3 regions of the Lysinibacillus sp. VIII_CA genome follow, and region 1 is predicted to be linked to each of the others. Evidence: predicted binding sites of a transcription regulator. Region 1 holds the regulator's gene; each other region holds the start of a gene.

Region 1 (7,103 bases):
AGCTTCTTCAATAGTTGCATTAATCGCATCAACATCTGTGCCATCTGCAACTTTTAAATAATTCCAACCATAAGATTCAAAACGTTTTTGGACGTTTTCTGAGAATGACTTTTCTAAGTCTCCATCTAAAGAAATATCATTAGAATCGTAAAGCACGATTAATTTTTCAAGTTTTAAGTGACCAGCTAATGAAATAGCCTCTGCTGCTACGCCCTCCATTAAGTCTCCATCACCACATAATGCAAATGTATAGTGGTCAACGATGTCATGACCTGGTTTATTGTACGTAGCTGCTAAATGACGCTCTGCCATTGCCATACCTACAGTCATGGCAATACCTTGTCCTAGAGGACCAGTTGTTGCTTCCACACCTACTGTATGACCATATTCAGGATGTCCTGGTGTTAATGAATCCCATTGGCGGAAGTTTTGAATTTCTTCCATTGGTAAACCATAGCCGCCAAGGTGAAGTAAGCTGTATAAAAGCATGGAACCATGACCTGCTGATAGTACAAAACGATCACGGTTAAACCATTTTGGATTTGCTGGATTATGGCGTAATTGTTTTGTCCAAAGCGTATAAGCCATTGGCGCTGCCCCCATTGGTAAACCTGGGTGACCAGAATTTGCTTTTTCAATAGCATCGATTGACAAAGTTCGGATAGCATTAATTGCTAATAAATCCGCATGTTGAGTCATTATATTGTGACATCCTTTCTCGTCCTATAATTGTTCTTCTACAGTTTAGTCAACATTGCTTTAGAAAACAATGCTTTTGTTATACTATTTGTATTTTCATACATACTTTATTAAATTGTGTCACATTAATTTAGAAATTTATTTTTTTTCGCTTGTCTTACCTTCTCTGGCGTGACATCATTTCCTTCTGCATCAACCACTTTTACGTTTTCAATCGTATCACGCATCGTTGCTCTAAATGTATCCAAGTATTCTTTACGAAGCGCTGTTCGCTCCTTTGCCTCTTCATCCGTTAGTTGACCATTTTTTGCTTTAGCAGAAAGTTCATTTATACGGTTAATTTTTTCTTTTGATAACATAGTTACACACCTTTCAGTACCTATCTTATTGACTTCGGTATGCAAAGTATAGCACGGTTTCCCATTAAATGCAGTTATACCAACCCTTATTCAAGCTGTTGAAATAAAAAAATACATGACTTCCAGATGTTTGAAGTGTATAAGTATTATATGGAAGGAAAAATTTAACTATATATTGGAGGATATACATGTGAACGTGACAACTAAGCGATTACTCATTCGAACATTTCAAGAACAGGACTGGGAAGCTGTTTATAGCTATACTTCAGATGAAAAAGTGATGCATTATATGCCTGAAGGTGTTTTCACTGAAGATCAGGCAAAGAAATTTATTAAAGAAAATAGCAGCGACAAAGCAAAACATTTTGCTATTGTTTCAAATAATTGCAAGCAAGTGATTGGTCATATTGTTTTCCATCCTTGTTTCGGTGATCATACTTATGAAATCGGTTGGGTACTAAATCCAGCTTACCAAAATCAAGGCTTTGCTTCTGAAGCTGCACATGCTGTATTAGACTATGGATTTAATGAAAAGAAACTTCATAGAATTATTGCAACGTGTCAGCCCGAAAATATCGCTTCTTATAAGGTTATGGAAAAAATAGGAATGAGACGTGAAGGTTTTTTTAAAAAATGTATACCATATGGGGATGAATGGTGGGACGAATACTATTACGCAGTCTTACGTGAAGAGTGGGACAATTTGTTAGGAGGTTAGAAGAACATTAAACACTAAACTACTAAGCTCGTGGAAATGGAAGAAGTTCCTGTAAATGGTATTAGGCACTTGGTCAATAATGGATGATCCGACCATACAAATTAGCTTGAAAAAACTTCTGAATACGGAGGAGGTATTTTTCGATGGCAAAATTTCATCCTGATTACATGATTACTAAAAGAACACTCGGTCCTATTACGTAAACAAACACAAGAGGTTGCCATACCAGTTCCCTTAGAGGACCGACATATATTATTTTCTATGCTTCAATATTTAAAAAACAGCCAAGATCCGATTTTAACAAAAAAGTATAAGCTACGTCCTGGTAGTGGCCTCTCTGCAAATCAAATTGGCGTAGATAAAAGAATGTTTGCTGTCCTTTTTGAAGATCATGACCAAAAACACGAAATGATGTTCATTAACCCAAAAGTAATGAGCCATTCTTTAAATATGATCTATTTGCCTGAGGGAGAAGGGTGTCTGTCTGTTAATCGACCAGTTCACGGTTTTGTACCAAGATATGAACGAATTAAAGTAAAAGCCTATACTATTGATGGACAGGAATTTATTTTGTCTTTAAAAGGCTATGAATCTATCGTTGTACAACATGAAATCGATCATTTAAATGGTATTATGTTTTATGATCGAATTAATAAAGATAACCCTTTTCAACTACCCCAAAATGTTATTATCGAAAGCTTGTATTAAAAAAATTAGCAGGCTATATTATTTGCCTGCTAATTTTTCTTGATGCTCTTGGAATCGGCGATGTACGGTTGCCTTACTTACCTCAAAGCCTAATCCTCTAAGAGTAATGGAAATTTCCTCAAAGGTAAAACCACGATTACGTAGCTTCACGATTTCATCAACAGGGAGTTCCTTCCGTTCCTGACCATGCGGATTCCCACGATTGGATAGGTTATTTTCAGGGCGATAGCCATTTTCCACAGCACGTCGCATACCTCTGCGGATTTTCGCATTATGGATTCTACGTTGATACTCTTCTACAATTGCTAAAATCTCTAGTAGCATCGTATCCATTTCGTTTAATTGAACTGGTCCTGCATCACGAATCGAATAAACATCTGTTGCTGATTTTTGTAATAAATGCAATACTGCCATCCTGGCATTTCCACGGCCTAAACGAGTTTCATCTTGTACAAAAAGAGCTTTTACTTCCTTCTCTTTTATAAAATCAAGCATTTCAAGTAAGCCTTCGCGTTCAACATCATAACCGCTATGCTTATCTTTAAAAACACCCTTTACTTCATAGCCTTGCTCTTTAGCACAGAGCACTAATTCTTCTTGTTGGCGCTCTAACGAGGAGCTTTGCGTTTCTTTTTCAGTACTTACCCGGCAATAGACAACAGCCGTCATTTGATTATTTTTCATTGTTCGTTTCTCGCAATTTCAATGGTTTTGATGGGACTGGCTTGATCACTCAAAACTGGAATGACTAGAGATTTACCCGCCACGATTTTAATATCTGCTAACTCATTTTCTGATTTGACAAGTTTAATCCAATCTTCTTTACTCATTTTACCACGGTATTGTTCGGCTAACGACCACAAGCTATCCCCATGTTCAATTTGAATTTCAGCGTAATTAACATCCCCCGGATCAGTGATGTAAAGGTAACTTGCGAAGAGTAAACAAGCACCTAATAATATAGTGATATGTGTATTTTTCTTTAACCATTTCATCATTATAACCTCTTTTCTAGAATGTTTGTTCGGAATATACGTTCCCATAATAAAGCGAACAAACGTTTTTGTCAAACACTTTTCGAACCTATGTTTGCATACGTGTTCGCATTCTGTTATACTATCAAATAAGAAGAATGATATTAGAAAAAAGAGGTGAGCAATCATGAAAAAAGTATCGAAAAGACAAGAGGACATTTTAGCGTTCATTAAAGACGAGGTACGAGCTAAAGGGTATCCGCCATCAGTCCGTGAAATCGGGGAAGCTGTTGGACTTGCTTCAAGTTCAACTGTTCATGGTCATTTGGCTCGATTAGAACAAAAGGGTTTTATTCGTCGAGATCCAACAAAACCACGTGCTATTGAAATTCTTGAACCTGAAGAATCCATCCAAAAGCAACACGTCATCCATGTACCACTTGTAGGGAAGGTTACAGCAGGTTCTCCTATTACAGCTATCGAAAATATTGAAGAGTATTTCCCACTGCCTGATACATATGGCACGAGTGAGGATCAGTTATTCATGCTAGAAATTATGGGTGAATCGATGATTGAAGCAGGAATTTTAGATGGTGATTTAGTGATTGTGAAGCAAAAATCAACGGCTAATAATGGAGACATTGTTGTAGCCATGACAGCTGAAGATGAAGCTACTGTAAAACGATTCTTTAAGGAAAAAAACCATTTCCGTTTACAGCCTGAAAATTCATCAATGGAACCGATTATCGTCGATCAAGTATCCATTTTGGGACAAGTTGTTGGTCTGTATCGCCGTGTACATTAATTAAATGAGGGTTTGAGGATTGTGTTCCTTCACTGAGCATAAATCCTCTTTTTTACGCAAAAAAAGAATCCATAAACTATTGGATTCTTTTGACAACGGCCTTTTAAGCCTCTTTTTTAAATTTTATGCTCGCTTCAATAAACGCTGCAAATAGCTTTTGTGCATGCGGATCTCCTGCTATAGCTAATTCCTCTGGGTGCCACTGGACAGCCAAGCAGAATGGTAATTCCTCATGTACCACTGCTTCAATAATGCCATCACTTGATTTCGCTGCAACTTTTAAATTCTCCGCTAGTACATTCACTGATTGATGATGAAAAGAATTGACGGCAATTTTCTCTTGTTCCAGAATAGTGGCTAATAAATTCTCCGCAATAATTTGTACATAATGCGTTGCTACTGATCTACCGGCCTGTTGCATATGTTTAATAAGCTTTGTACTATAATGGTCACTATCAATGTCCTGATATAACGTCCCGCCTAATGCAACATTTAATATTTGGATACCCCGACAAATACCGAAAATAGGCATTTTTCGTAAAAATGCAGCCTCAATTAATGCTAATTCTACGGCATCTCTAGCTGGATGAATTTTACCTAACTTTGGTGAAGGGTCCACTCCAAATAAAAAAGGATGTACATCATAGCCTCCCGATAGCAATAAGCCATCCGTAAGGGCTAAAATTTGTGCAGCATCTTCCTCAACCCCTAACGGAATAATGAGGGGGATACCGCCCGCCTCAATAATACTTTTGCTGTAAGCAGCATTTAAATGAGCTGATAAATCATCTTCTACAAAAGCTGTAATTCCAATAATCGGCTTCACTTGATTCCCCTCCACAAAATTGAAGATTAAATACTTACCAAAAACCTAAGTACCACTTGATGAACGAATCTCCATAGAAATAAACAATATTAGCGGCTAATGCAATTGATGGGCCAAAGGGAATAGGTGTTTTTCTTCCCTGTTTACGCTTTAATAAGACAACTATTCCGACTATCATACCAATGATAGCAGCTAAAAATAAAGTCAACAGCGTATGAATAGTACCGAGAACAAGACCAATTAAAAAGAATAATTTAATATCCCCTCCTCCCATTCCACCTTTCGATAAAACCGCAATACTATATAATATGCCAAAACCAACGAGTGAACCCAATAGGCTGTCCCACCAAGGTGTTAAAGGTGATAGTACACGTCCAATGACCAATATAGGCAAAAAGAATAAAAGAATCTTATCTGGAATTAACAGATAAGTAAAATCTGAAACAACTATAATGACTAACAATGAGATGAACGATAAAGCTACTATGAATTCCATGCTCCAGTTTAGCTTCAAATAAGCAAGGGCGAATAATCCTCCAGTCAACAATTCTATCGCTGGATATACTGACGAGATTTTAAAGCCACAGCCCCGACATTTTCCTCTTATAAACAGATAAGACAATACTGGCACTAAATCAAGAACCGTCAATGGTCTTTGACAGTTTGTACAATGGGAGGAAGGAAGTACAAGAGACTCCTTCCGCGGTACACGAAAGCCAACTACATTATAAAAAGAGCCAAAAACTAGACCAAATAAAAAAATGATAATTGTATAAGCCATTTCCAAATTTATGTCCTCCTAAACCAATAGGCGCCCATACAATCCGTATGATGCGCCTATTCGTATAATTATTGTAGTTTTGCTCGGTAATACACGTAACCAATGTTATTCAGAACAAGGGACATAGATAATATGTGATGTATTTGAGGAATATTTTCACAAAGGATTTAAAGTACGATAAGAAGAAAGAAGGAGTAGAGTAAGAGTATTATCAGTTTAGCACAAGATAAAAGAGATTCCAAAAATCATTGGAATCTCTTTTATTTATTTCCTCAGTAACCTACCTGATAACAGCATGCCAATGCCACCAATTGTTATAAATAGAACAGCTCTAATTAATAAATCAAGTGCTGATAGGTCGAAGAAAATCAGCTTGATAAACGCAATGACTAAGATAACAAAGCCTGTAGTGCGAAGTGTTTTTAATTGTTGCGTGGAACTAAGCCATAACGAAATACTCGCGGTTAGAAATAATGTAATCGTTGTAAGAGCTATACTTAGTTTCCAATCAAGTAGATGACTATACGTAAATTGATGAACGAGCCCCCATATCGAGATCATTGTGAGTACGACACCTGAGCTAACAATAGCGTCTACATATTTCCCCATTCGTTCTGCATATAGCCGATAAATACGGCCCTTTACTAGAACGTCCACAATAATCGCCACTATTACTGCTATATAAACTAATCTGGTCATCATACTTAAGCTGTCCAACATAGAAGGCTTTGCGCTGACCATCAAAGAAAATACGATAAAGAATGCTCCCAGCACAGGCGTTAGAACACGCCCTTTGAATTTCTCTGACACGAGCAGAGTTCCTGCAAACAAAGCAGCTAGTGCCATACACATCAAATACTGAATGCCATTTGTTGCCGCAAAATAGGCTGTATCTAGTTTGCTCATATAAGCTAAGAAGTAGCCTGTGGTGATTACTGCTAAAATATCAATAGCATATACATCCTTCATGACTTTCTCAAAAGGTGATAACGTTTCTTTTGGGCGTCTAGCATACAAGTAAATGACTACAAGATAAATAATCGGCATGAACAGGCTTACATGATTAAAGCTCATAAATGGTGTTGGTTCATGGAAAATAAAGTTTAGCAACAATGTCATCACAAGGAAAAATGATGTGACTACCTTCATCATACTGGCCCGTAATCGTAAGCTCATCATTACACCTGCAAATGCGATCAATGGATATAGTAAATCATCCACTTTATCAGGTAT
Region 2 (7,103 bases), on a different contig from region 1:
ACCAAACACAAAATTCAATGATCTGTTAATTTTATATAAATTAGATAAAAATATACGTAACTTTATTTTCAATTCAGTTTTAGAAGTTGAATGCAACTTTTACTCTGCACTTTCATATTGTATTTCGGAAAAATATGGCGAGAAATATGAAGTTTATCTAAATAAGGATAATTACAAAGCAGGTAAGATTCAAGCTTATAACAAGAAATCGGAACGAGAAAATTTATTGTGGAAGATCAATAAAAAAATACGAGATGCAGAAGAACAACCATTAAAGTATTATATTAAGAAATATGGAAATGTGCCTCCCTGGATATTGGTTAAATCATTAACGTTTGGTGAATTATTGGTTTTATATAAGTTGTCATCAGCAGATATAAAAGAAAATGTTATAAAAATATTGTTAGGAACAACTCCTACCGAAGAAGAAAAAGAATTTTTCGTTAAAAGCATGGAATTATTCAATAAATTCCGCAATAGAGCTGCTCACGGTGGAAGAATGTATAACTATAAAACAAACATAGAAATTCCTTATAGAAAGTGGCTCTTTGACTTATTAGGAATTACAAAGGAACAATATAATAGTGGTGTTGGTAAAAGCGACAACGGAGCTTTTATGTTGGCATTGTTAAATTTCCATAAAAATGATGCACAACGGCTTTACGAGTTCATCGTTTATTTAAATTACGATCTAAAAAGATATATTGAAAAACAACCAATTCATGCAACAAACATATTTAAATATTTAGGTATTCCCTTTGACTTTTACGATAAAGTAACTACCTGTTTAAGTTATGGGATACTAAAAACATAATTAATAACGGTGACAAGTAATAAATTTCCTTATCTAATCCTTTATGATAAAAGGTTGGCATTATAAAGACCAAGATAGCTAAACGCCATCTTGGTCTATTTTCATTTCATTTAATAGTTGTTTCCGTTCTAAAATCAATTCCATAAACTCATCTAAATCGTCTTCTAAAGCATGGTTTTTAATAAAGCTACGTGCTCTTGATCGGGCGCTAATGTACTTTGCACGTTCTTTATTCTTCTCCTGCCAGCGTTTATTAGCTTCAGTCTGTGAATTCTTATCCATATTAACCCTTCCTTTTTTTAAAATATAAAACGATATTTACAATGACTAAAATTAAACATAATGAATAGATTATAATCATTGAGTAATCAAAAAATTTAGGTTCCTTCCAATCGACCAGGACCACCAAAATGTAAACAGCCGCAAGCAAAGTAATGATATTAAAGAAAATTTTCTTCATGCTTAGAATGGATTATGATTATTAAAATATGATAGGATAAGGGTGAAGGAGGGGCTAACCTCCTTCAGTGTAATTATTTGCGACGTTTCTTCTTGTTGGGAGGGCGTCGCTTTTTCTTTTGCTTATTTTTCATATCGCTTATATTTTTCAATCCACCAGTTAGTTGATTAAAGAATGTTGCGATACCTACTAGATAAGCAAGAGCCTTATCATAATCCACTTTGTTCACCACCTTTCTATACTTTAATTATACTAGTACTAGTATCAAAAGTCAACGATTAAATTCATTTATTTTCCTAAAAATACAATTTATTTCATTGTAAAATACAAACATTTGTTCTATTATATATACAAACAAACGTTCTTATTTTAGGAGGGCAATAAATATGGCAAAGTCAAAGAAAAAAGATCTAAATAAAAAAGTAGCAGAAAAACCAAAACAACCACCAAAGCATCCGGAACGTGATGAATTCGAACTTGAGGAACTTGGATATAGTTTAAGTGAAGCAATGGAAGATGGTAGGTACCGAATGTTTGCGGTATACAATAAATCAGGGTCTTTAGAGGGAAAGGTGACAAAATTGGATACAAGCACTAAGTTGATTCACATCCAAGATAAATTTAGAGACATTCATAAAGTACATTTCTTAGATATATTAAGCGTTTCAAATTCAGAATATTAGGAGGTTTATGTATGACTACAAAATTCAAATTTATACCTAGAACATTCCGAGATGTTACAAAACAAAAACCTGATGTACTTAAAGTTGTAAATGCAAATGCACCTAATGATGTTATTACTAAGATTTTTGAGCATAAAGATACTGCAATTATACATAGCAAAAATAGTAGTTCAAATCACGCAAGTATTTCTAATGCTAAGGGCCATGGTTTTATTCAAGAATGGGAAATCAGATATACAATAGAACATATTTTGAGAGTAGAACTTGAAAATGTATCAATACTTGTTAGTGATAATGGGGTTGTTCATGTATATGCTAATAAAGGTAATACTCTCTAAACTAAAATTAAGTCACTCATTTAAAAATAATGAGTGACTTAATTTTCTTCTATTATATACAATTTTAAAAAATTATATTATTTAAAATCATTATGAGTCCCATAATTTGTAGCAACTTCTTTTAAGTTAGATGCTTTGAATTTATCAAAATCAATTTTGTCAATGTCACTCTTTTTAAGTAACACAGTCATCGCAGAACCAACATTACTGTTGCCAGAAGCATCTTTAAAGTTAGCTTGCCAGTTGATATTAATGTCGCGCATATCTTCAACGTCTTTTAATACTTTAAGTAATTCAACTGTATTTTGTTGAGCATAATTTAAAGTATTCTTTTTAGTTATGGCGTCATCAATCATCATCTTTAAATAATAAATATCACCCATATTTTCAACAGTGATGTTACGATCACTACCATCAGTAGTAGTGGTACCAAATAAATCTGTAGCTATCTTAACGATTCGTTCTTCTAGAGGAATTGTTGTATCGTTTGCAACTTTCATATCAACCACTACATCATCATTTTTCTTTTCTGATTCCTTTTCAGGTTCGGTAGAAACTTCCTTTTTCGTAACTTCTTCTTGTTTAGTTTTATCGGCTTTATCTGAAGCCTTTTCATCATCTCCGTCAATTGCATTTCCGATACTACCAATTACAATTAGTGCAACAATTAAAATAAACCACCATTTTTTATAAAAAGGTTTTTTCATCTAAGCAGTCTCCTCTGTAAATATTTTTCACTATTAAATTGTATCAATATTGGAAGGGGTTGTCAGTAAAGTGAATGACTTTCTTCTATAATATAAGCATCATTTTGTTATTTTTTAAAACTAACAAAAAAGTAACAGATAAAACTAACAAAATCGAAGTAGTACGGAATGTATGTTCCTATCGCGCTGCTGTTATTTTTAATATTAAGACTTAAAAAAGAATTTCAAAGATGCGAGAAAGTCATTCAAACATGCCAGGAATGATGTAATCGAACGCTAAATGCGATTTGAGTAATAAACTTATAAAAGAAACCAGTTCTCAGTTATAAAATTGAGAGCTGGTTTTTTGTTATGGATACGAAATTCAAATTAAAAATTTTTTCCTGTTGTTTTTCTATAAGATATCACTTACAATACAAATTGATAATGATAATCGTTATCAACGATAGTGATTTTGATAGATAGAGGTGACATTTTGGATAAACAGGAAGCTAACAGAATAGGGATGGGCAATATATATTATGTCATAGTTTTACTATTAATTGCCTCCATTGTAATATCTGCCATTTTTTCTGTATCAATTGGGCAGGTCAGTATACCCTTCAAGCAATCAATGGATATCTTGTTGCATGCTGTATCTAATGGGAGGTTTGGCACACTTGATAGTGTGGATAGTGAATCCTATCTGAATATTATTTTACAGGTCAGAATGCCGCGTGTTATTTTTGCATTGTTCATCGGTATTGGACTTGCTTTATGTGGGGCTGTGATGCAAGCAGTTGTACAAAACCCTCTTGCTGATCCATACATACTTGGCATTTCTTCAGGTGCATCCTTAGGTGCAACTTTTGCCATTCTCGTTGGTTTTGGGAGTAGTGCATTACTGGCACAATTTGGTGTAGCCTTTGGTGCATTTGCTGGAGCTATGCTTACTTCTATGGCAGTGCTTATTTTATCTAGTATAGGTGGTAAAGCAACATCGGTAAAACTTGTTTTATCTGGTGTTGTCATAGGTGCATTATGTAGCTCCTTTTCAAGTCTTATTATCTTTTTTGCCAATAATGCTGAGGGCATAAAAACTGTTACTTTTTGGTCTATGGGAAGTTTAGCCTCTGCAAGCTGGGATAAAACACCGATTTTAGCAATCGTCATTGTATTAGGAGCTGCGTTATTTCTTTTTCAACATCGTGTGCTTAATACGATGCTACTTGGAGATGAATCTGCAATTACATTAGGTATCAATTTAAGTGTTTATCGTAAATTGTATATGATTCTCACATCACTAATAACAGGAACGATGGTTGCTTATGCAGGTATGATTGGTTTTGTCGGCTTAATTATTCCGCATATTACGAGAGGGATTTTTGGAGCAGATCATAAACGATTAATGTTAGGAACGTTACTCTTAGGAGGACTTTTCATGATATGGGCAGATATTTTATCTCGAACATTAATCGAGAATGTAGAACTACCGATTGGCATCATTACTTCTGTCATTGGATCACCATTATTCATCTATATGATTGTAAAAAAAGGTTACAACTTCGGAGGGTAGAACAATGGAATTAGTAGCGAAGGAAATAGAAGTAAAGATTGGAAAGAAGGAAATTGTAAAAAACATATCGATTCATGTAAACAAGCAGCAATTTGTGGGCTTAATCGGACCAAATGGATGCGGAAAGTCAACTTTATTGAAAAGTATTTATAAAAGCTTAGTACCACAAAAAGGGATGGTCTTTTTAGATGATTTAGACGTTTTGAAAAGCCCAGAAAAAAAGATTTCACAGCATTTAGGTGTAGTGGGGCAATTCAATGAAATGCACTTTGATTTAACGGTACAGCAAATGGTGATGTTAGGCAGAACACCTCATAAGAAAATGTTAGAGTCCGATAACCAAAAGGATTTTGACATTGTCGAAGAGGCTTTAACACGGACAAATTTACAAGCTTACAAGGGTCGTAGTTTCCTATCATTATCTGGTGGGGAAAAACAACGGGTTATTTTAGCGAGAACAATCGCCCAGCAACCTAAATTTATGATTTTAGATGAACCAACGAACCATTTAGATATACGCTATCAAATTGAAATACTATCTTGTGTGAGAAGCTTAAATATTGGTGTGTTAGCAGCACTGCATGATTTAGAAATGGCTGCACATTACTGTGATTATCTTTACGCAGTAAAAGATGGTGAGATTTATGCGCATGGTACCCCGGAGCAAGTTTTAACACCCGAGATTATAGAAGCTTTATATCATATCAAGTGTCAAACGTTTACTAATCCAGTGACGAATGGATTAGGCTTTGCATATGGACTATAGGAGGAGCAACAATATGAAGAAAAAATTATTATTAGGAATTGGTTTAGCCGCTGTATTAACGTTAACAGCTTGCGGTAATACTACCAAAAATACTTCAGAAGAAGCACAAACAAAAGAGCATTATCCATTAACTATCGAAAACTTTACAAAGGCTGAAGGTGGTTCGACATGGGAGAAGAAAGATCAAGTATTCGATAAAGCACCTGAAAAAATTATGGCAAATACACGCCCAGCAGCGGAACTACTATTGCATTTAGGACTAGGGGATAAAATCGTTGGTGTTGGTGCAAACTTTGGTGCTGTAGATAAATCTGTAGAAGAGGCATATTCAAAGTTAAATATATTAAGTGATGAATATGTAGGGAAAGAGGTAACATTAGGAACTAATCCAGATTTAGTATTTGGTCGTGGTGGCTTATTTGATAATGCTGAATGGGGGGGAGGCACAGTAGACTCACTAAACGACATGGGCATTAAAACATTTGTATTAGAATCATCCATTACAGGTGGTACATATGATTCTATTTATAAAGATATCGAAAATATCGGTGAAATTTTCAATGTTCAAGACAAGGCCACTAGCTTCATTAAAGAATTAAAAGATCGACAACAAGACATTACTTCAAAATTAGAAAGTATTAAAGAAGAAAAGTCATTTGCTTATTTACATACAAATGATCCAAAAGAACTTTTTGTATACCCCGCGCACGATGAAACATTTTTTAACGACGCATTCAAAATGGTGAAGTTAGATAATATTTTCAAAGATGAAACAGGAGATGTTAGTGTAGAAACATTAATTGCATCAGATCCAGATGTGTTAATTCTTCCAAACTGGGATGGGTCTGATCTGACAAAAGTTCGTGAAGAAATCTATGCTAACCCTAAGCTTTCAAGCATGAAGGCTATTAAAAACAAACAAATTTATATTGTGGATTACAATTATATGTTTGGTTATGGCTATAATACAATAGATGGTATGGAAGCCTTAGCGAAAGAAATGTATCCAGATTTATTTAAATAATATATTGGAGCTGCCCAGACGGTTTATAAAACAGACACAATGGGCAGCTTTTCTATTCATAAAAAAGGGAGGAGAAATGATAGTTTTCTCCTCCTTGTTTTATTACTGTAGAAGCTGATGTTTATTTAATGTTGTTATTTTTACATGGGTAGAGCCATTGTTCCAGCAAATGGTTACAGGATGACGTTGATCGAGATAATGTAATTGCGTTGAAAGATCCACTCTTGTTTTTTTTATATCGATAGTATCAAGCAAGTGAGGTGATAGGTGAGGGAATAAGCCTGTTTTAAAAAGAGCCTCCTTTAAAGTCCAAAGCTCATAAAAAACATGTAGAGGTTGATGAAGAGCCATGTGGAACTCTTGTTTAGATAATGCAAAGTGCATAATATCTTTATTCACTGGCTTTATTTCTTCAACATCAATTCCTACTCGCCCGTTTGTTGTTAGGGCCAGGACAATCCAATCACCAGAGTGAGAGAGATTAAAATCGCCTTTCCAGTGCTGATGACTCGCTACATTTGGACGACCATATATGTCTTGAGTTATTTGGAATGTGGTCTTATCCATGAATGGGAGGAGCACCCACCTAATAAGCGTGTTACCTAGCAAGGCTCTTTGACGGTCCTGCCACTGCTTGTACTGCTGGATATTTCTTTGAACATGAGAAGGGAGTACATTATGAAATACATTCCATTCTGCTGAAGTTAACGGTTCCCCTAATGGTAGTGCAAAAAGCTGTATATCATTTGTGCTCAT
Region 3 (7,103 bases), on a different contig from region 1:
TAAATCAACACTTTTATCTGTTGTTTCTGCTGCTAAGCCAAAAATTGGTGCGTATCATTTCACGACAATTGTACCGAACTTAGGCATGATTGAAACAGATGATCACCGAAGCTTTGCGATGGCAGATTTACCAGGGCTAATTGAGGGAGCTCATGAAGGGGTAGGATTAGGCCACCAATTTTTACGACATATTGAACGTACACGCGTTATTGTCCATGTGATTGATATGTCAGGAATGGAAGGTCGCGATCCATATGAGGATTATTTAACAATCAATGAAGAACTAAAACAATATAATCTTCGGTTAACAGAGCGTCCACAAATTATTGTAGCCAATAAAATGGATATGCCAGATGCAGAGGAAAACTTAACAGCATTCCGCCAAAAGGTAGGGGAAGACGTTCAGATTTTCCCAATTTCTGCTGTTTCTCGTCAAGGATTAAAAGAGCTATTGTTTGCTATTGCGGATCTATTAGAAGTAACGCCTGAATTCCCACTGTATGATGAAGTAGAGGAACAATCAGACGCAACGGTTATGTACAAGCATGAGGCAAAAGGTGAAGATTTTGAAATCACTCGTGACGATGATGGTACATTTATTATTAGTGGCTATGCCATTGAACGTTTATTTAAAATGACGGACTTTAGCCGTGAAGATGGAATACGTCGTTTTGCTCGTCAATTGCGTGCAATGGGTGTGGACGAGGCTCTACGTGAACGTGGAGCACAGGATGGCGATACAGTTCGCCTACAAGAGTTTGAATTTGAATTTGTCGATTAAGACATGAGTTTTAGGGGGAAGCGTATGAAGAATGTTGCGAATCAGCGATATTATTTAGTTCGTGAGGATGTTTTAACGGATGCAATGCAAAAAACTTTGGAGGCGAAACACTTATTATCAAGTGGTTCAGTATCTTCCATTTGGGATGCGGTAAAGCAGGTGGATTTATCGCGAAGTGCGTTTTACAAATATCGTGATGCGGTTTTTCCTTTTCATTCAATCGTGCAGGAACGCATTTTAACAGTCTTTTTACAGCTTCAAGATAGAAAAGGAACACTTGCTAAGCTTCTAGAAACTGTGACAATTACACATTGTAACGTATTGACGATTCATCAAACAATCCCTATTCAGGGACGTGCCAATGTTACATTATCACTAGATGTAACAAGTATGACATGTGATCTTGATGACCTAATCCAGCAATTAAAACGGTTAGATTTTGTTGAGTCAGCGGAAGTCATTAGTTCTGGTGCTTTATAATCATAGTAAGGTGTTCGATCCTTTAATTTTTGACAAAAATGACAATTATCGTGTTTAATAATCCATATGCTCTTGAAGCACTGGAGTAATAATACGATACCAAAGCTCAAATAAGGAGCTGTCCCTCAGTGATACATCATCGCTAGGGACTGCTCCTTATTCCATAAAGGAGGTTTTTGCAATGACAAAGCAACAATGGAGAAATCGAATCGCATATTTAGGACCGGAAGCATCATTTACATACTTAGCAACAAAGGCTACTTTTCCAAATGAGTGGCTTGTACCCTGTGCAACGATTCCTGAATGTATTGAGGCAGTAGCAGAGGGAAAGGTAGATCTAGCCGTTGTACCATTAGAAAATGCCTTAGAAGGTTCAGTTACGCTTACACTTGATTATTTATTCCATGAAGCATCACTATATGTAACAGGTGAATTATTACTGAAAATACAGCAGCATTTAATGGTCAATAAAGCACAAAAAGATAATTGGCAGTCCATTGAAGGGGTCTATTCCCATCCACATGCTCTAGCACAATGCCATAAATATTTATTTTATCGTTTCAGTCATGTACCACTACAACAAACAACTTCAACAGCAGCTGCCGCAAAATACGTATCTGAAAACCCAGAACAATGTATAGCAGCGGTTGGAAATGCAGCTGCCGCAGAAAAATATGGCCTTGAAATAGTAGAGTCCAATATCCATGATTTCCATTTTAACCATACTCGTTTCTTTGTTCTGTCTAAGCAAAACCAACGATTGCCACAAGAACTTTCAAATGGGCAAGCGAAAACAACTTTAATGATTACATTGCCGACTGACCGTTCAGGGGCATTGCATCAAGTGCTATCTGTCTTTGCATGGCGTCAACTGAATTTAAGTAAAATTGAATCGCGTCCATTGAAAACAGGACTAGGGGATTATTTCTTCATGATAGATGTGTTAGCGGATGAAAAAGTACCGATGATGCGCGGTGCAATGGAAGAACTAGCTGCACTAGGTTGCAAAGTAAAGTCACTCGGTACATACTTTACGTATCTTACGTCTGACGAAGCATAATAGCTATAAGGGGGAAATAGAATGCGTGGGATTATTTTATTTGATGGTATTTGTAACTTTTGTGATAGCAGCGTTCAATTTATTATCAAACATGATCAAGCAGGCTATTTTCAATTTGCTTCGTTACAAAGTGATGTCGGGCAAACATTGCTCCGACAGTTCAAAATATCTGAGAATATAGATAGTGTAATCCTCATTGAAAATGGGAAAGCATATGTTGAATCGACAGCAGCCTTAAAAATATGCAGAAATTTGGAGAAGATTTGGCTTTGTTATTATCTTTTCATCCTAGTGCCTCCAATTATTCGCAATGCGTTGTATAGAAGGTTTGCTAAGCACCGCTATCGTTTATTTGGTACAAAAAAGGAATGTCTATTACCTACACCTTCACAAAGACAACGATTTCTTTCCTAATAGGTTGGGGTAAAGGGAGAGGAATACTCGAAACACACATTGAAGCACAGTATGAGCAAATACTGTGCTTTTTTATTTTATTGGTCTGTTACCAAATAGCCCTTTTTTTGTAAGGCTTGTTCAATTAACGTTAATACTTCAACAGAGGGGGCTGTAATGACATGAAGATGAATGCCACCCGTTAGTGCAGATAAGTAATTAGCCTGAGTGGCATTAACCCGTTCGATAAATTGTGTTACCTCATGACGGTTTGACACCATGATTGAGGCAGTTAACTCACCATAAATAGGATGTTCAACCATAACATTTTTGACTGTGCCACCACAATCTACAATCGTCATTAGCTCGTCCTCTGTTTGTTCAGATGTGTGTATGCATGGAAATGTGCGTTCAACAGTTTGCTGTAATTGTTCCTGATGCATATAAAGATAACCCTGACTCGTAGCGATAATGGGTTCGTTTCTTGCCTTTAATAAAGTCATATCATTGACGATAACTTGCCTAGAAACATTGGCGAATTTAGCTAAGTCTGTCCCTGTTATAGGTGTTTTACTTTTTTTTAATTGCGCTAATAGTTGCAGTCGGCGTTCCTCGCCTAACATTTTTTTCATAAGAGATCACCTCTGCCCGTAATAATGGAAACAGTATTCCCTATAGGTTAGTGTACCATGAAGCATTTCTAACTTGTTGAAATTTTTGTATCCAAATGAAACATTGAACATATGATACGTAGAGAGGAAGGGAGGAAAAAATTGCGTATTCATATTGTTCAAAAGGGAGACACATTGTGGAAGATTGCGAAAGAGTACGGCATTTCGTTTGAAGATTTGAAGCGGCTCAATGTCCATCTTGCCAACCCAGATTATATTGTCCCGGGCATGGAAATTATTTTGCCTGAAAAAATAAACAAAGAGCCACATAAAGAAATGCCAAAAAAGGAATCACAAATGCATAAGGAGACACCTAAGGAAGTTCCGAAAAAAGAGGTACAGAGACCAATGCCACCTCCACCACCAATTGTACCACCTGCTCCAATGCCAATGCCTGAGCCACAAATGATTCCAATACCTATACCAATGCCAATGCAGATGCCACAACAACCGATGTGGGTTCCACAGCCTGTAGAAATGAATTGGCACCAACAGGTAGTCATGCCACAAGTAGAGCAAACAGTCACAACACCACCACCAGTACAAATACAGCCAGCGCCGCCACCGCCACCACCACCACCAGTAGCGAAGCCAATGCCACATCCAGTACCACAACCAGCACCACCAATGCATATCATGCCACATCCAGTACCACATTGCTCAAGCTGCCATCAACCAATTTATCATCAAATGTGGTGGCCAATGCCAATGCAGCCACAGGCCGAGCAGTATATGATGCCGCAGCAGCCGATGTCCTTTGAGATGCCAGAAAATAAAATGGGCGAGATGGAAGACTTCTTAGAGTCTACATCACCATTTTTCCACACGCCTAATCAACAAATGCAGCCACAATTTAATATGATGCCTGACATGAACATGGGCAAATCATGTGGCTGTGAAGCACAATCATGTGGCTGTCAATCACAACCAATGCAGATGCCAATGCCTGCATGGCAAATGGATCCGTGTCATTGTCCACCACCACCATGCCCAACGCATTGTCCACCGCCATGCCCGTCATCAGTAGGACCTTGGATGTCACCGCATTATTTCCCAGGCGGGATGACGCCTTATCGATGGTGAAAAAGCGTATATTGTCGAAGAGGTAAAATCAAATATTTGGAAATATAGGTATCGATCGAATACTTACTTTGTCAAACGAGCAAAACAACTAGAAATTGCAGAGAAGGTAAGAACAATTCATCGCCAGCTAGGTCGAATTGAACCTAATCTTATCCTACCATTAGTCCAAAGTGACGATGAGCAGCTAATTGTGCAAGAATGGCAAGAAGGTAGCCATGGTGCCAATTTTGCTCATAAAAAGGATCGCAGGGAATCTCTTCAACTACTAATAGCTTTACATGACACATATAAAAAAGTTGCTTGGCAACGCTTGCCTGGCTTGCATACCTATTCACAACTTTTAAAATGGCAAATGCGTCATATGCGTTTTAAAAGCAGAAGAAATGAGTTTCGGGCTTTCTTAACAAAAGAAGAGATCGATCAAATATTGCATTATAGTGATAAATCGCTGCAGTTAATTGCGCTGGAAGATGTAGCCGAAAAAGAAATTACACTATTGCACGGGGATGTCGTGCATCATAATTTTTTATGGTGCACGGATGGACAATTGCGTTTAATTGATTTTGATTTGGCACATCTTGGAGAAGCGGATGACGAGTATATTTTATGGTTGCATCGGGTGCTACCTGCAGTTGATTATGATTTAGCCAAAGTCTTTGCGGAGTTACCAGAACTGAAACGGCTTGATAAAAGAAAGCTTCATCGTTTAAAATATCCGAATGAACTATTAAGGGAATGGCTTTTCGCTGTGGATTTACCCCTTGATCAGCAACTAGTATTTTTAGATTATTTAGTACCATTTACTAAACGAGCCCTCACCTATTGGCCAAAACTGTGGTACGATATTGATAGATTTGTGAAGAAATGACCGTCATTTGGCGGTCATTTTTGTCTTGAACAGCGTTTTGAACAGGACTTTCTGTCGAGCATTCGTTCGCTATATGCTATAATCGAAGACGATGATTGTGAGGGAATATAGATGTATGATTATTTAAAAGGACTAATTACTCGTATTACACCAGAATATATTGTGCTAGAACAAAAGGGTATTGGCTGGCAATTGAATACGCCCAATCCGTTTGCATTTCGAACATCAGCCATGGAGCAACAAATTTATGTTCATTTGCATGTACGAGAGGATGCACAAGTGCTTTATGGTTTCCCAAATCTAGATCAGCGCGAGCTTTTTCGAAAGTTAATTTTAGTATCTGGAATAGGTCCTAAGGGAGCGCTGGCTATCTTAGCGACTGGCAACCCACAGCAGGTTATAAGTGCGATTGAACGGGAAGATGAAACGTTTTTAGTGAAGTTCCCAGGAGTAGGTAAAAAAACTGCTCGTCAGATGATATTAGATTTAAAAGGCAAGCTAGGCTCTTTATTAGAGACAATCGAACTGCCGAGTACAGAAGATGAGCTGCCATTGTTTGGCGTTCATCCTTATAAACACGAATTAGAAGAAGCAATACTTGCTTTAGCGGCACTTGGTTACTCTGAAAAGGAGCTCGAAAAAATTCGCCCACTGCTTGAGGATAACGACAAGCTGGAAACGACAGATGCCTATATGAAACAAGCGTTACAACTATTATTAAAATTAAAATAAGGAAGGAGGGAAGAGGCATGTCTGAACGTATGATGGCTAGTGAGGCAAGTGGCTATGATGAACAATTTGAATTATCTTTACGCCCGCAAAGGTTAGCCCAATACATAGGGCAACATAAAGTAAAGGAAAATTTACAAATTTTCATTGAGGCAGCAAAACTTCGGCAGGAAAGTTTAGATCATGTGCTGTTATATGGGCCACCAGGGCTTGGTAAAACAACATTAGCTGTTGTTATTGCAAATGAGATGAGTGTCAATGTACGCATGACAAGTGGTCCTGCAATTGAACGTCCAGGAGATTTAGCAGCGATTTTAAGTTCACTAGAGCCTGGTGATGTTTTATTTATTGATGAGATTCATCGATTACCTCGTGCCATTGAAGAAGTGTTATATCCAGCAATGGAGGACTTCTGTTTAGATATTGTTGTGGGAAAAGGTCCTGAAGCACGTTCTGTACGCCTTGATTTACCTCCCTTTACCCTTGTAGGTGCTACAACCAGAGCTGGTGCCTTATCAGCACCTCTAAGAGATCGCTTTGGTGTTTTATTACGCTTAGAGTACTATGATGATATTTCCCTTGCTGAAATAGTTGCTCGCAGTGCTCATTTATTTGAGGTAGAAATTGAGCAAATAGCAGCAATGGAAATGGCGAAACGCTCTCGTGGTACACCTCGAATTGCCAATCGCTTATTGAAACGAGTACGAGATTATGCACAAGTGCTTGGAGATGGTATGATAACGGAGGGCCTTGCAAAGCAAGCGCTAGAGCTGTTACAAGTCGATCCAAGAGGGCTTGATCACATTGATCATAAACTTGTCACTAACATGATTGAGCGCTTTCGAGGAGGTCCTGTGGGCTTAGATACGCTTGCAGCATCGATTGGTGAGGAACGGGTGACTATAGAAGATGTATATGAACCCTATCTCATGCAAATTGGGCTTATTCAACGTACACCACGAGGAAGAGTAGCGACACATTTAGCCTACGAACATTTTGGATATGAGTATCCCCAACAAACATAAAGAAGGAAGTTTT

What was found. The regulator LexA, encoded in region 1, represses DNA repair genes until DNA is damaged. The targets are predictions, from matches to a motif close to CGAACATATGTTCG.
Region 2: ACP3VS_RS18105 (YolD-like family protein) is a predicted target of LexA. The motif match lies at 1,602-1,615, and genes of this name have one in related genera.
Region 3: ruvA (Holliday junction branch migration protein RuvA) is a predicted target of LexA. The motif match lies at 5,392-5,405, and genes of this name have one in related genera.

Annotation. Positions count from the first base shown of each region.
Region 1 covers NZ_JBNFXM010000001.1:126,315-133,417, forward strand. Annotated here, with positions in the region: gene tkt (transketolase) at 1-699, opposite strand, end outside; gene ACP3VS_RS00695 (DUF896 domain-containing protein) at 825-1,058, opposite strand; gene ACP3VS_RS00700 (GNAT family N-acetyltransferase) at 1,249-1,776, shown strand; partial or broken gene def (peptide deformylase) at 1,920-2,484, shown strand; gene ACP3VS_RS00710 (YneB family resolvase-like protein) at 2,503-3,168, opposite strand; gene yneA (cell division suppressor protein YneA) at 3,165-3,482, opposite strand; gene lexA (transcriptional repressor LexA) at 3,646-4,263, shown strand; gene ACP3VS_RS00725 (gamma-glutamyl-gamma-aminobutyrate hydrolase family protein) at 4,367-5,089, opposite strand; gene ACP3VS_RS00730 (prepilin peptidase) at 5,124-5,876, opposite strand; gene ACP3VS_RS00735 (DUF2339 domain-containing protein) at 6,135-7,103, opposite strand, start outside.
Region 2 covers NZ_JBNFXM010000016.1:72,526-79,628, reverse strand. Annotated here, with positions in the region: gene ACP3VS_RS18120 (Abi family protein) at 1-814, shown strand, start outside; gene ACP3VS_RS18115 (hypothetical protein) at 893-1,096, opposite strand; gene ACP3VS_RS18110 (hypothetical protein) at 1,348-1,494, opposite strand; gene ACP3VS_RS18105 (YolD-like family protein) at 1,661-1,957, shown strand; gene ACP3VS_RS18100 (DUF1827 family protein) at 1,969-2,295, shown strand; gene ACP3VS_RS18095 (hypothetical protein) at 2,373-3,002, opposite strand; gene ACP3VS_RS18090 (FecCD family ABC transporter permease) at 3,478-4,557, shown strand; gene ACP3VS_RS18085 (ABC transporter ATP-binding protein) at 4,562-5,323, shown strand; gene ACP3VS_RS18080 (ABC transporter substrate-binding protein) at 5,337-6,347, shown strand; gene ACP3VS_RS18075 (4'-phosphopantetheinyl transferase family protein) at 6,450-7,103, opposite strand; gene ACP3VS_RS18070 (non-ribosomal peptide synthetase) at 7,100-7,103, opposite strand, start outside.
Region 3 covers NZ_JBNFXM010000002.1:341,053-348,155, forward strand. Annotated here, with positions in the region: gene obgE (GTPase ObgE) at 1-781, shown strand, start outside; gene ACP3VS_RS04935 (ACT domain-containing protein) at 806-1,261, shown strand; gene pheA (prephenate dehydratase) at 1,443-2,321, shown strand; gene ACP3VS_RS04945 (thiol-disulfide oxidoreductase DCC family protein) at 2,343-2,735, shown strand; gene ACP3VS_RS04950 (transcription repressor NadR) at 2,813-3,346, opposite strand; gene ACP3VS_RS04955 (LysM peptidoglycan-binding domain-containing protein) at 3,488-4,468, shown strand; gene ACP3VS_RS04960 (phosphotransferase) at 4,503-5,336, shown strand; gene ruvA (Holliday junction branch migration protein RuvA) at 5,448-6,068, shown strand; gene ruvB (Holliday junction branch migration DNA helicase RuvB) at 6,086-7,090, shown strand.